2 regions of the Mesorhizobium sp. B3-1-6 genome follow, and region 2 is predicted to be linked to the other one. Evidence: riboswitches for the same ligand, from Rfam matches in the RefSeq annotation. Region 2 holds a riboswitch; the other holds the start of a gene.
What was found. Region 2 has a riboswitch for S-adenosylmethionine ahead of FJ414_RS15070 (homoserine O-acetyltransferase). Riboswitches for the same ligand answer to the same signal wherever they lie in the genome.

Region 1 (6,836 bases), on a different contig from region 2:
CGCCTGGTAGTTCGAGCCGAGATCGGTACCGTAAAGAGCCTGCGGGCGCTGCAGCATGTGCTCGTAGACGAGACGGCCGACGATCTGGCCGTGGTCGAGGATGAACGGCACCTCGTGGCTGCGCACTTCCAGCACCGCCCGGCTGCCGCTGCCGCCGGCGGCGGAGTGGCCGAAGCCCGGGTCGAAGAAGCCGGCATAATGGACGCGGAACTCGCCGACCAGCGGATCGAAAGGCGTCATCTCGGCGGCGTAGAGCGGCGGCACGTGCACCGCTTCGCGCGAGACCAGGATGTAGAATTCGTCGGGGTCGAGCACGAGTTCGCCGGCGCCGCTCTTGTAAATCGGCTCCCAGAAATCGACGACATCCTGCGCGGCGCGCTTGTCGACATCGACGAGGCCGGTGTGGTGCTTGCCGCGATAGCCGACAAGGCCGTCCTTGTCCCCGTCGAGGTCGATGGAGAGCGCGATGCCGCCGCCTGAAATATTGGGCGGCTCGGTGGCGACCAGCATCTCGGCGCGATGGAGGTCGCGCAGCTCGCTCTCCGAAAGCACCGCGTTGCCGGTGCGGAAACGGATCTGCGACAGCCGCGAGCCGGCCCGCACGACGATCGGGAAGGTGCGCGGACTGACTTCGAGATACAGCGGCCCGTGATAGCCGGCGGCAATCTTGTCGAACTCGTGGCCACGATCGGTCATCACCCGGGTGAAGATGTCGAGGCGCCCGGTCGAGCTCTTGGGATTGGCGGAAGCGGACACATTCGAGGGCAGCGCCAGGCTTTCGAGCAGCGGCACGATGTAGACGCAACCCGTCTCCAGCACCGCGCCCTCGGCGAGGCTGAATTCATGCAACTTCAGCCGCTCGAGCTTGTCGGCTACCCGATGATCGGGGCCGGGCAGGAAGGAGGCTCGCACGCGGAAGGCCGTGTCGCCGAGCCTCAGGTCAAGGCTGGCCGGCTGGATCTGGTTGGTGTCCAGCGCGCGCGGCGACTTCAGCGCACCGGACTGGAACAGCGCGGAAATATCCTGGTCGGGAAGAATGCCTGTCTGCCGCAAAGTCTTAACTCCGCTCTGCTGGTACAAACCTCTTAATGAAGCCGGCAATTGACGCAAGCGCGGCGCGGGTTTAAAGCGTCGTTATCCCGTGGTGATTTGGCCGGTCGGCTTGCAGCCACGTTAAACAAGTCGCTAAAGGACCGTCGAGCCGCAAGGCTATATGGACCGGTTGCGACTTCGCGGCCGGTTTTTTTGTGTCTGGAAGCAGGGCTATGAGCACCAAGAAGCGCAACTGGAAACCTCAGACGGCACTCGTGCATGGCGGAACGCTGCGTTCCGGCTTCGGCGAGACATCCGAGGCGATGTATCTCACCCAGGGCTATGTCTATGAGACCGCGCAAGCCGCGGAAGCCCGCTTCAAGGGCGAGGAGCCCGGTTTCATCTATTCGCGCTACGCCAACCCGACGGTCGACATGTTCGAAAAGCGCATGTGCGCGCTCGAAGGCGCCGAGGATGCCCGCGCCACCGCTTCCGGCATGGCGGCCGTCTCAGCCGCGTTGCTCTGCAGCGCCAAGGCCGGCGACCATATCGTTGCAGCGCGCGCCCTGTTCGGCTCCTGTCGCTGGGTGGTCGAGACGCTGGCGCCGCGCTACGGCATCCAGGCGACACTGGTCGACGGCACCGACATCGCCAATTGGGAAAAGGCGATAAGGCCGAACACCAAGCTGTTTTTCCTCGAAAGCCCGACCAATCCGACGCTGGAAGTGGTCGACATCGCCGCGGTTGCCAAGCTCGCCAATTCCATCGGCGCGCGCGTGATCGTCGACAATGTCTTCGCCACGCCGCTGCAGCAGAAGCCGCTGCAGCTCGGCGCCCATATCGTCGTCTATTCGGCGACCAAGCACATAGACGGCCAGGGCCGCTGCCTCGGCGGCGTCATCCTGTCCGACAAGAAATGGATCGACGAGAACCTGCACGACTATTTCCGCCACACCGGTCCCAGCCTGTCGCCGTTCAACGCCTGGACGCTGTTGAAAGGCCTGGAGACGCTGCCGCTGCGCGTGCGCCAGCAGACCGAAAGCGCCGGCAAGATCGCGGATTTCCTCGCTGGCCGATCGGAGATCGCCCGCGTCATCTATCCGGGCCGGGCCGACCACCCGCAGGCGGATATCGTCAAGAAGCAGATGTCGGGCGGCTCGACGCTGATCTGCCTCGACGTCAAGGGCGGCAAGCAGGCGGCCTTCGCCTTTCAGAACACGCTCGACATCGTGCTGATCTCGAACAATCTCGGCGACGCCAAGAGCCTGATCACCCATCCGGCGACGACGACGCACAAGAACCTGAGCGACGACGCGCGGGCCGAACTCGGCATCGGGCCGGGCACGCTCAGGCTCTCCGTCGGCCTGGAGGACGCCGACGACCTGCTGGAGGACATCGAGCAGGCGCTGAAGGCGGCCAAATAAGACCTGTAGCGGCGACCGTCGCCACAGGACTTTAAAGCGCGTCGCGCTGAAGCGGATTCAGGCGACGCGCTTTAAGGCTTTGTTTTCATGCATGTCGTTATCGCAAAACCGCTGCACACTTTTGCGCGACATGCATTAGGCAAGCTCTTCCAGTTCGGTCATCGCCTTGGTGCGGATGGTCATGGCGTTGCCGCGCCATTCGACGGCGCCGCCGAACCAGGCGCGCGCCCAGATGGCGGGCAGCATCGCGTCGCGCGTGAGCATCGCGGTGACGCTGCGCGGCGACAGGTACCAGCCCTTCGCAAAGGCCAGCAGGCATTCCGGCAGGTAGGAGATCGCCAGCACGCCCAAGGCCGTCGTGGGCAGGCTGACGCCGGCGCTTGCCGCCGCAATCAGCGCCAGCAGCAGCGGCACTGCGGCGCCGGTCAGGATCTCCGGCGCGAAGAACAGCGGGAAGGTGACGCGGCGCAGCCGCGCCCAGCGCGCCTGGCGCGACCAGATCTCGGCGAGCCGGCGCTGGCCGAGCGGCTGCTCGAAAGGCGAAGCGACGAGATTAACGCGCAGGCCCAGGCTGTTGACCAGCTTGGTGGCGGCGGCGTCCTCGGCGATCTCGGCGGCCAAAGCCTGGATACCGCCATTGGCATCGAGCATCGGCTTGTTCCACAGCATGCTCTTGCCTTGGGCGAAGCCGAGCCCAAGCGCCTCGCCGGCATACTGCCAGCGCGCCTGCAGCGTGTTGAGGAAGGCGCATTCGACTTCGGCCCAAAACCCATCCGGCCGCGAGCCGATCGGCGTCGAGCAGACGAGGCCGGTATCCGGGCGCCATGCCGCCATCAGGTGCTGGACATAGTCCCTCGGCATCAGAACGTTGGAATCGGCGAGGACCACCCAATCGTGCTGCGCAGCCTGCCAGCCCTTGATGCAGTTGTTGAGCTTGGGATTGGCGCTGACGCGGTCGTCGCCGATCAGGAGTCGCGCCGGCACCTTCGGATAGCGCGCGATCGCCGCATCGATCAGTTTGACCACCGGGTCTTCGGCATGCGCGACGCAGAAGATCAGCTCGTAGCGCGGCCAATCGAGCGAGAAGGCGCGCTGCAGGGTCTCCTGTGTGAACGGCTCGACGCCGCGCGACGGCACGATGATCGAGACCGGCTGTGCGCCGACGGGCGGCGCAATGACATGCCGCCATTTCAGCCGCGACGCGGCGAGCAGGATGCTGGTGAGATTGGACAAAAGAAGGGCTGACGAAGCCAGGCCGGCTGCGATAGTCAGTTCCATCGAGATCTGGTCACTCTCTATCTCTTTGTTTTCACGCAATTCCGGACGGAAAACTGCCCACACTTTTCCTGGAATTGCTCTCGGCCGCATGCGCCCATTTCATCAGTTACAGAGCGCCCGAGTCGCCCGGCACGGTTTGTGCACACCAACATTGTCATGTGTCACTTAAATGACATTGTTTTTCGGCACGTGCGCTACAAGGCTGGCAGGATGGTCGGCGTTGCGCGCCCAACAGCGAAGCGCAACGAATGTTCCGCGGCGGCAACCGGAGTGGTCCATGTATCGCGCAGTGACGCGCAACATCGAAGTGCTGGTCCGGCCCTTCTATCTGGAGGACCGCTCCGATCCGTCCGAGAACCGCTATGTCTGGGGCTATCAGGTGACGATCGACAACCGCTCCGACGAGTTCGTGCAGCTTGTGTCGCGCTACTGGCACATCACCGATGGTCGGGGCCGGGTCGAGGAGGTGCGCGGCGCCGGCGTCGTCGGCGACCAGCCGGAACTCAATCCCGGCGACAGCTACCAGTACACCTCGGGCTGCCCGCTCTCGACGCCGTCGGGCATCATGGTCGGCCATTACACGATGCGCAACGGCCGCGGCGAGACGTTCGATATCGCCATTCCGGCTTTCTCGCTCGATATGCCGGGGACAAGGCGCACGGTGAATTAGGCGTCGGCGTCTTTCTTCCCGTTCACGGGGAGAAAGACCCGGCAGTGCAATGAGGGGCAGCGCCGATTTCTCGAGATCTTAAGCGACACCACGGCGGAAGCCATCTTCACCAGCGACAGCGCCGCTCCTCATCCGTCACTTCGTGACACCTTCTCCCCGTGAAATGGGGAGAAGGAAAGGTTCCTACTTCACGAATTCGGCCGGGTCGAAGTCGTATTGCGTCGAGCAGAACTCGCAGGCGACGTGGATGCCGCCGTCCTCGGTCGAGTCCTTGATCTCCTGGGCCGAGAAGCCTTCGAGAATGCCGCGGATCTTGTCGCGCGAGCAGGAGCACTGGTCGGCGACAGGCACGCCGCGGAAGACGCGCACGCCGTGTTCGTGGAACAGCCGGTAAAGCAGCCGCTCGGCGCCCACCGTCGGGTCGATCAACTCGGTCGGCTCGATCGTGCCGAGCAGCGCCAGCAACTCCTGCCAGGAATTGTCGGCCGGGTGGTCCGCAACGTCACGCGGATCGCCGTCGCCACCGGAAATATCGGGAACGCGCATGCGCTCCGGCGATTGCGGCAGGAATTGCGCCAGGATGCCGCCGGCGCGCCACTGCTCGTGCGCGCCCGCCGGGCCGGGCGTGACCAGCTTGGCGACCGACATCTTGATATCGGTCGGGATCTGCTCCGACTGCCGGAAATAGGTGCGCGCGGCATCCTCGAGCGAGGTGCCGTCGAGCTGGACGATGCCCTGGTAGCGCTGCGTATGCGCGCCCTGGTCGATGGTCAGAGCCAGGACGCCGTTGCCGAGCAGCGTCTGCTGCGAGGTCTCGCCGGCGGCGGTCAGCGCCTGCAGCCGGTCGGCATCGAAACGCGCATAGGCGCGCAGCGCATGCGGCGTGGTGAAATCGGCCACCAGCATGTCGACCGGACCGTCGGTGCGGGTCTGCAGGATGAACTTGCCTTCGAACTTCAGCGAGGTGCCGAGCAGCACGGTGAGCACGCAGGCTTCCGCCAGCAGGCGGGCGACCGGCTCTGGGTAATTGTGGCGGCTCAGAATAGCGTCGAGCATCGGCCCGAGCTGCACGGTGCGGCCGCGCACATCGAGCGGCGCGACCTCGTAAGGCACGACGTGATCGTCGCCGGCGAAGCCAAATTCACCGAGTTGGGGTTTATGCTCAGCCAAGGTCTGGGTTTCCAACATGACAAAACTCCGGGGCGCAGCCATGCAACCCGATGAGCCGCATGCGTCGAAGCGCGTTCAATTTACGTGATGGCCCGCAAATAGGCATCACATATCCCCAGATCAAGTTGAGCCCGATCGGGCCGGAAGCGGTCAGGTCGGCCCTTCTCAAGCGCCCAGGCACCAGGCCAGCACCGCCTTCTGGGCGTGCAGCCGGTTCTCGGCCTCGTCGAAGACCACCGAATGCGGCCCGTCGATCACCTCGTCGGTGACCTCCTCGCCGCGATGCGCCGGCAGGCAGTGCATGAACAAAGCATCGGCCTTGGCCTTTGCCATCAGCGCCGCATTGACCTGATAGGGCAGGAAGACGTTGTGGCCGCGGGCGCGATGCTCTTGGCCCATCGAGACCCAGCTGTCGGTGACGACGCAGTCGGCCTTGTCGACGGCCTCCTCGGCGGACCTGGAAAACCGGACCTTGCCGCCATTGGCTTTCGACCAGTCGACATACTTCTCGAACGGCTCGCTGCCTTCCGGCACCGCGACATTGAGATTGAAGCGGAACCGCGCCGAGGCTTCCAGGAGCGAATGCAGCACATTGTTGCCGTCGCCGGTCCAGGCGAAGGTCTTGCCGGCCACCGGCCCGCGATGTTCCTCAAAGGTCATGATGTCGGCCATGAGCTGGCAGGGGTGCGTGTCGTCGGTCAGCCCGTTGATCACCGGAACGGTGGCGCTCTCGGTGAGCTCCAGCAGCCGGTCATGCGAGGTGGTGCGGATCATGATGGCGTCGACGTAACGCGACAGCACCTTTGCCGTGTCGGCGATCGTCTCCGACCGGCCGAGTTGCATCTCGGTGCCGGTCAGCATGATGGTCTCGCCGCCGAGCTGGCGCATGCCGACATCGAAGGAAACGCGCGTGCGCGTCGACGGCTTGTCGAAGATCATGGCCAGCACCTTGCCATCGAGCGGTTTTGAACGCTCGCCCGCCTTGAGCCTGGTCTTTCGCGCCACCGCGTCGTCCAGCATGATGCGCAGGTCGCCTGCGGAAACGGCGGATAGATCGGTGAAGTGGCGAACACTCATCGGCAGGTTCCAGAAATTATTTGGCGGCTTCGGCCGCAATTGCGTCGGTCAGGCTCTTGGCGCCGCCGCGAATGCGCTCCAGCGCCTCGCCGATCTCCTCGTCGGTGACGGTGAGCGGCGGCAGGAGGCGGATGACGTTGTCGCCCGCCGGCACGGCAAGCAGGTGCTGGTCGCGCAGCGCCATG
Region 2 (6,836 bases):
CTTGGACGACCGGTTGGCGTGATAGCCCGAAAACGCCTGCGGCAACCTGCCCTTGAGGATATCGGCGATGATCTGGCGCGCAATCATGTAAGGCGGAACGTCGGGATAGCGGTCGGCGATATAAGGATGCTTGTCGATCAGACTGGCGTAGGCCTCGACATAGCCGTCGCGGCGGCCGGAGATGGAATTCTCCGAATTGTACTTCTTCCAGTCGATATCCTCGGACAGCAAGGCGCCGCTGCGCTGGGCAAAGCGCAGCAGCAATTCGCGATCCTGCATGCGCGTGATGTCGCTGTCATAGCCGCCGATCGCGAGCAGCGACTCGTGCCTTGCGGTGATCGCCGAGCCGGCAATGAAGATGGTCTGCGAGACCAGGGCACGCTGCAGCGTGCTCTTATCGAGGAAAGCGTCGCGATTGATGCATTTGGTGCTGCGGCTGCCTTTCAGCGACAAGAACGAGCTGATGAGAACTTCGAGCGAGGGATTCTGGTCGAAGCGCGCCAGCGTCCGCTCCAGCCGATCGGGCAGATAGACGTCGTCCGAATCGAGGAAGGTCACGACCGGCGCCCGGGCGCGCTCAATGCCCGCATTGCGCGCGGCATTGGCGCCGCGCCATTTGGCGCCGACATAGATCAGCCTCGGGTCGCGGATTTCGGCCAACGCGGCGGCCGTCCCGTCGGTCGAACCGTCGTCGACCACGATGTGCTCGAAGCGGGTAAGTGTCTGCGCCAGAACGCTTTCCACCGCGCGCACGACCTGGCTGCGCCGGTTGTGGGTCGGCGTGATCACAGAGATCAGCGGAGCGTCCTGGTTCGACATCGGGCTGCCACTGCCGGTCGGATCTAGCGTTTGTCGGATGGGTCTGATGGCTATCCTCGCGTCCCACCTCTGATTTGCGACAGACGCTACAGAAAAGCCACGCTTGTGTCACGCAAAGCTATCCGAGAAACGCCGAATTAGTGGCTTTTCCGCAACATTGCGGTTTGATGGCAACACAATCGACGTTCTGGCTATGCGACAGCCCGCCGGGCGATGGCTAAGGGGTCGGCGTTGTCTCGATGACGTCCAAGGTAATCGACCGGACCACCTGACTTTTGCATGATGACCCCACGAGGCCGGCCGATCGGCTTCAGTCCCATGAAGGAGCAGGCTCATCACCGCCTACGCCGTTGCCCACATGCGCCAAGTCACGCCGGGTCCCTGGATGATCGAGTATCTGGAGTAGATCGACGCCACGCTGGCGCCGTTCGGCGGACGCTTCGTCGTCCATGGCGGCGATGTCGAGGTCGTCGAAAACAACTGGCCCGGGCATCTGATCGTCATCGAATTCCCCGACAGCCAGCATGTGCGGGACTGGTACCGGTCGCGCGCGTATCAGTATCAACAGAACCTCGAGTTGCGCACCCACAATTCTGAATCCGACGTGATCTTCGTCGACGGCGTCGAGCATCCGCACAAGGCTATGGATGTGCTTGGCTAGCAGAACAGCGCGCCTTTCCTGGAATTGCCCTAGCGCGTTTCACCGTTTCACGGAAACGGCGAACCGCTCTATTCTTTGTTTCTACGCAATTCCGGACGGAAAACCGCTCACACTTTTCCTGGAATTGCTCTAACTGTGCACGACATAGTCGGGCACGATTTCAGGCTCGTCGCGAACGAGCCCCACCGCCAGGCTGAAATGGCCGAGAAACGCGAAAGTGTAGAACGTCAGGCCAACAATCGCCGCGAAGGGAATTTGCCAGGCCGGCATGCCGGTCTGCGGTGCGAAGTTGACCACGCGCCGCAGCGTGCGCCACGACATTGTCCCCCAGCGCGTGAATGATTTGACGATACGCTGAACCCTGCCAGGCGCGTGAAGCTCGACGAATTTTCGATCGGCGTCCCTGCCGGTCACCAGAGCGCGCCAAAAGAAGAACCGCCAGCCGCGCGGGGAATAGTGGTGAACGCGCGCGTCCACATTGACTATCTTGTGGCCTTCGCTCCAAAGCTCATGCATCAGCAGCGTGCAGGAGACCTTGAAGCCGTTGTGTGCTGGAAATGGGTGGCTGGATATCCAGTCGTGCCGAAAGGCGATGTTGTTGGCGTTCAGCGCGCGTTTGGCTGCAAATTTTTTGTCCCCTTCGGCCAGGGGAAAGAACCAGAGCAAAGCAAAGGTCCGCGAGAAGAAATCGTCGTGCAAAAGATAGGTGTAGCCGTTCACGCAGACGGTTTCCGGCCGTTTGAAGGGCGTCAACAGGCCTGAAAGCCAACCTGGTTCGGCAACCGAATCCGAGTCGACGAAAACCACGATGTCGGCTTCGGTCAAAAGGACGCCATTGTTCTTGAGATCGTAGTAGCGGCCACCGGCACAGGCCGCGAAGACCAGCTCGGCGGCTTGACCCAAGTAGGGTGCTTCGGCCTCGAAGCTGCTGCGCAGCAAATCGCCGTCGGATGGCTCTCCGGCATGCGATAAGATGACCGTGGGCCTGGCCATGCCGGCTTCGGAAACCGAGGCAATCTCGCGTGCGAGCGCGTTCAACCCTACGCTGACCTCAGCCCAGTCGATGAAGTTGGCATTCTCCATCTCGAGGACAACCGAATAGGTTGGTCGTTCCGCCATCATGTTCCACTCCGCCCGGCACGAGGCTTAGCAAAAAGCCCGGGGCGAAGCCATCGTCAGCGCCTCAACAAAAACACCGCCTGCTGGCCGAAGAAGTTCCAGAACCACCAGGGCATCGACAGGCCGATCTTCTGGCCGTTGGCGTCGAGCGCGGTCGCTTTCTCGACCGTCGCGCCGAGTTCCTCGCACAGGTTGACGAAGTCGCGAATGGTGCAGAAATGGATGTTGGGCGTGTCGTACCAGGAGTAGGGCAGGTCCTTGGTGACCGGCATTCTGCCCTTGATCAGCAGCGAAAAGCGCACGCGCCAGTGGCCGAAATTGGGGAAGGAGACGATGGCGCGGTTGCCGATCCGAAGCAGCTCGTCGAGCACGACCTTCGGGTTGCGCGTCGCCTGCAGCGTCTGCGACAGCACGACGAAGTCGAAGCCCTTGTCGGCGTAGAATTTCAGATCCGTGTCGGCGTCGCCCTGGATAACCGATAGCCCGCGCGCCACGCATTCATTGACGCCGCGCTGCGACAGTTCCAGCCCGCGGCCGTCGACCTGCTTGGTCTCCTGCAGGAGTTCCAGAAGCACGCCGTCGCCCGAGCCGACGTCGAGGACGCGCGAATTGGCCGGAATGAGATCGGTGACGACCTCGAGGTCGACACGCTGGGCGCGATTGACGCTCATGGCCTTGCCTCCTGCATGGCGCGCGATCCGGCTCCGAAAAGTCTGCAACTTTCTGCGTTCGCTGACCTTCGGTTCGGGGTCATGCGCCGAGCCCCCTGGCGCGGGCGGCCGACGCGATGAAGCCGTTGATGGCCGCGAACAGTTCCGGCTCGTCGAGCAGGAAGGCGTCGTGGCCGCGATCGGTCTCGATCTCGACGAAGGAGACGGAAGCGCCCGCCGCGTTCAAGGCATGCACGATCGACCGGCTCTCCTCGGTCGGGAACAGCCAGTCGCTGGTGAAGGAGACCAGGCAAAAGCGCGTCTTGGTGCCGGCGAAGGCGTCGGCGAGGCGCCCGCCGTGATCGGCGGCAAGGTCGAAATAGTCCATCGCGCGGGTCAGATAGAGGTAGGAGTTGGCGTCGAAGCGGTCGACGAAGGTCATGCCCTGGTGGCGCAGATAGCTTTCGATCTGGAAATCGGCGTCGAAGCCGAAGGTCAGCGCCTCGCGGTCCTGCAGATTGCGGCCGAACTTGCGGTGGAGCGCTGCTTCCGAAAGGTAGGTGATGTGAGCGGCCATGCGCGCGACGGCGAGCCCCTTTTCCGGCCGCTTGCCGAAATCGAGATATTTGCCGCCATGCCATTCCGGATCGGCCATGACGGCCTGTCGGCCGACTTCATGGAAGGCGATGTTCTGCGAGGAATGGCGGGCGCCGCTGGCGATCGGCAGGGCGCAGAACACACGCTCCGAATAGCTCGCCGCCCATTCCAGCACCTGCATGCCGCCCATCGAGCCGCCAAGCACGCAGAACAGCTTTTCGATGCCGAAATGATCGACCAGCATCGCCTGCGCGCGCACCATGTCGCGGATGGTGATGATCGGCAGGTCGAGCCCATAAGGCTTGCCCGTCGCCGGATTGGTCGAGGCCGGGCCGGTCGAGCCGAGACAGCCGCCGATGACGTTTGCGCAGATGACGAAGAAGCGGTTGGTGTCGATGATCTTGCCTGGGCCGATCAGCACTTCCCACCAGCCAGGCTTGCCGGTCACCGGATTGGTATTGGCGACGTGCTGGTCGCCCGTCAGCGCGTGGCAGACGAGGATGGCGTTGGAGCGCGCGGCGTTGAGCGTGCCATAGGTCTGGTAGGCGATCTGGAAAGGCGAGAGGATGGTGCCGGCGTCGAGCTTCAGCGGCTTATCGAGGCCGAACTGCAGCACCGGGCTCGACGGATGGTCGGCCTCGTCCTTGGTCCTTGCAGCGCGCTGAGCGGCCATGTCCATCCTCATCCTGTCCCGCATCGGTCTCGTCCCGATGCGGTGTCCGGCCGGCGGCGGACAACAAAAAACCGGCATTGCCGTCGCAAAGCCGGTTACAGGTTGCAAACGGCCCTTTAGCGAGTTGTTTAACGTGGCTGCAAGCCGACCGGCCAAATCACCACGGAGAAGTCTGGCAGTTCTTCTAGGACCAGCGCAGCGCTTCGTCAACGGGTAGCCCTCGCGGCGCTCCAGTCGGTTCACCGCACCCAAGCAGGCCATTTCCTGCCAAGCCAACACATGGCCTGCCTTGTCTTGTCGCAGTTTCTTGCCGGAAAGCCGTGTGACGCCTTCACGGAATCTGTTCAGCGCTTCGACGCAACACCTAATTCGCTGCGCCGCCAGGCCGAAGGCGAAATGCCAACGGATCGCCTGAATTCGCGACCGAAATGATAGACGTCGCAAAAGCCGCATGTCTCGGCAATCTCGGCGATCGGCTGGTCGTCCTGCACAAGCAGCGACTGCGCGTGCATCAACCGCTCGCGCATCAGCCACTGATGCGGGCTGGTGCGAAGATAGCGCTGAAACATCCGCCGGGTCTGCGACGGCCCGAGCCCGGTGACGGCCGACAGGGCCGACGCGGTCCATGCGAAACCGAGCGCCCCGCGCATCGCTTCGATACCGGAAGCGAGCGGTTTCGGCAGGTCGTCGCTATCCGGCCCCGCCAACGCGCGATCGATCAGGAGCAGGAATTCGGCAACCAGTTGCGAAAGGCGCAGATCGAGGCTGGCGTCGCGGCGGCGCAACGCGGCAAACAGGCGCTCGAACCACGGGACTGGAGTTGTTCCCTCGGCGAAGCTGGCGCGCGGCGTGCCCTCTCCGAACAGCTTGCGCCGCAGCATGGCGGGCTCCGGGCCGTCCAGCCTGAACCAAAGCACCGTCCAAGGATCCCGGGGATCGGCGGAATGGACGTGCGGAGCCTCGTTCGCCATCCAGACCAATTGACCAGCCCCGACGTCTATCCTTTGCCCAAGCGTTTCGACATAGCCGGCGCCGGCAAGACAGTAGATGATGTCCTGTCCGGGATAGACGGCGCGTTCTATCCGGTAATCCGGTCCGGCGGCGACTTTTCCGGCGCGCAGCACGCTGAACGCGGCGCGGGTCCAGGCCGGGGCTGGCACATAGTGGAAACTCTCAATTACGGACGTTCTTTTGTGCATGCGCGTTTTATACAAAAAATACGTTCCCTTTGTCCATTTTGTTCCGCGGCGGAGGGGCTAAATTCTCCTCAAGAGCCTGGGATTTCCGGCCGGAAACGGATCGGAACCAGGCCTTCAAAAAGGTTCAGGGGCGCCCGTGCCGCATCGCGGGACGCTTTGGGGTTCCAGGGAGAATATCGATGCTCGCGATGACCAGACATGAAGCCGAGCTTTACGCGCGCGACGGCTACATCATTCGCCGTGGCCTGCTGGGCGCCGGTGAAGTCGCCAACTTTCGCGACCACGCCCGCAAGCAACTCGCGGAGGAGCAGAGCAAGGGCGGCGTGATGTCCAAGGGCGACAAGGAGGGCAAGACCACGCTGCTGAAGATGTGGACCAAGGCCGAGGACGACAAATACGGCCTGCTGGCCCGCGACGAACGCATGGTCGATCTGGCCGAGGACGCCGTCGGCAAGCCGATCTACCTCTACAGCCACAAGATGACGATGAAGCAGCCCAACGAAGGCGGCGCATGGGAATGGCACCAGGACTTCGGCTACTGGTACAATTACGGCTGCCTGGCACCGGAAATGATGAGCATCTACGTCGCGCTCGACAAGGCGACCCGCGAAAACGGCTGCCTTCAGGTGCTCAAGGGCACGCACAAGCTCGGCCGCCTCAATCATATCCGCGAGAACGAGCAGACCAATGTCGAGCATGAGCACCTGGAAGCTGCCCTGAAGCGCTTCGAGCACATCTATGTCGAGATGGAGGCGGGCGACGCCCTGGTCTTCGACGGCAACCTGCTGCACCGTTCGGACGCGAACCGCTCGGACACGTATCGTTGGGGCTATATCTGCTCCTACAACGCGGTCGAGAACGCGCCCTTCAAGAAGGTGCGCGAATACGGCAACTACGAACAATTGCGCAAGGTGCCTGCCGGTTCTTTCCAGCAGGCTTCATGAGCAGGCACGACCGGGCAGAAGCCCGGCCTTGAGGACATCGAACCGGGCTTGGGCCCAGGCTGCGGATCGATGGGGAGATGAAGAACAGTGACGGACGGCTGCAGCCGTCGCGCCGCCGTCGAGGGAGGAATGGGATGGCCGATACGGTCAGGAGCGGCGCGCGCGCGGCAGCCG

Region 1: linked by a shared signal. The riboswitch ahead of FJ414_RS26760 (O-succinylhomoserine sulfhydrylase) and the one ahead of FJ414_RS15070 (homoserine O-acetyltransferase) in region 2 are both predicted to bind S-adenosylmethionine.

What each region holds. Positions count from the first base shown of each region.
Region 1 covers NZ_VFTM01000038.1:6,422-13,257, reverse strand. The annotation lists gene FJ414_RS26765 (2'-deoxycytidine 5'-triphosphate deaminase) at 1-1,053, opposite strand, end outside; SAM riboswitch at 1,132-1,209, shown strand; gene FJ414_RS26760 (O-succinylhomoserine sulfhydrylase) at 1,266-2,456, shown strand; gene FJ414_RS26755 (ceramide glucosyltransferase) at 2,592-3,734, opposite strand; gene apaG (Co2+/Mg2+ efflux protein ApaG) at 4,012-4,404, shown strand; gene FJ414_RS26745 (Hsp33 family molecular chaperone) at 4,588-5,616, opposite strand; gene argF (ornithine carbamoyltransferase) at 5,740-6,651, opposite strand; gene FJ414_RS26735 (aspartate aminotransferase family protein) at 6,668-6,836, opposite strand, start outside.
Region 2 covers NZ_VFTM01000015.1:23,395-30,230, forward strand. The annotation lists gene FJ414_RS15050 (glycosyltransferase family A protein) at 1-819, opposite strand, end outside; gene FJ414_RS15055 (DUF1330 domain-containing protein) at 1,238-1,480, shown strand; gene FJ414_RS15060 (glycosyltransferase) at 1,610-2,602, opposite strand; gene metW (methionine biosynthesis protein MetW) at 2,656-3,270, opposite strand; gene FJ414_RS15070 (homoserine O-acetyltransferase) at 3,350-4,519, opposite strand; SAM riboswitch at 4,616-4,693, opposite strand; gene FJ414_RS15075 (AraC family transcriptional regulator) at 4,864-5,718, opposite strand; gene FJ414_RS15080 (phytanoyl-CoA dioxygenase family protein) at 5,907-6,662, shown strand; gene FJ414_RS15085 (ABC transporter permease) at 6,797-6,836, shown strand, end outside.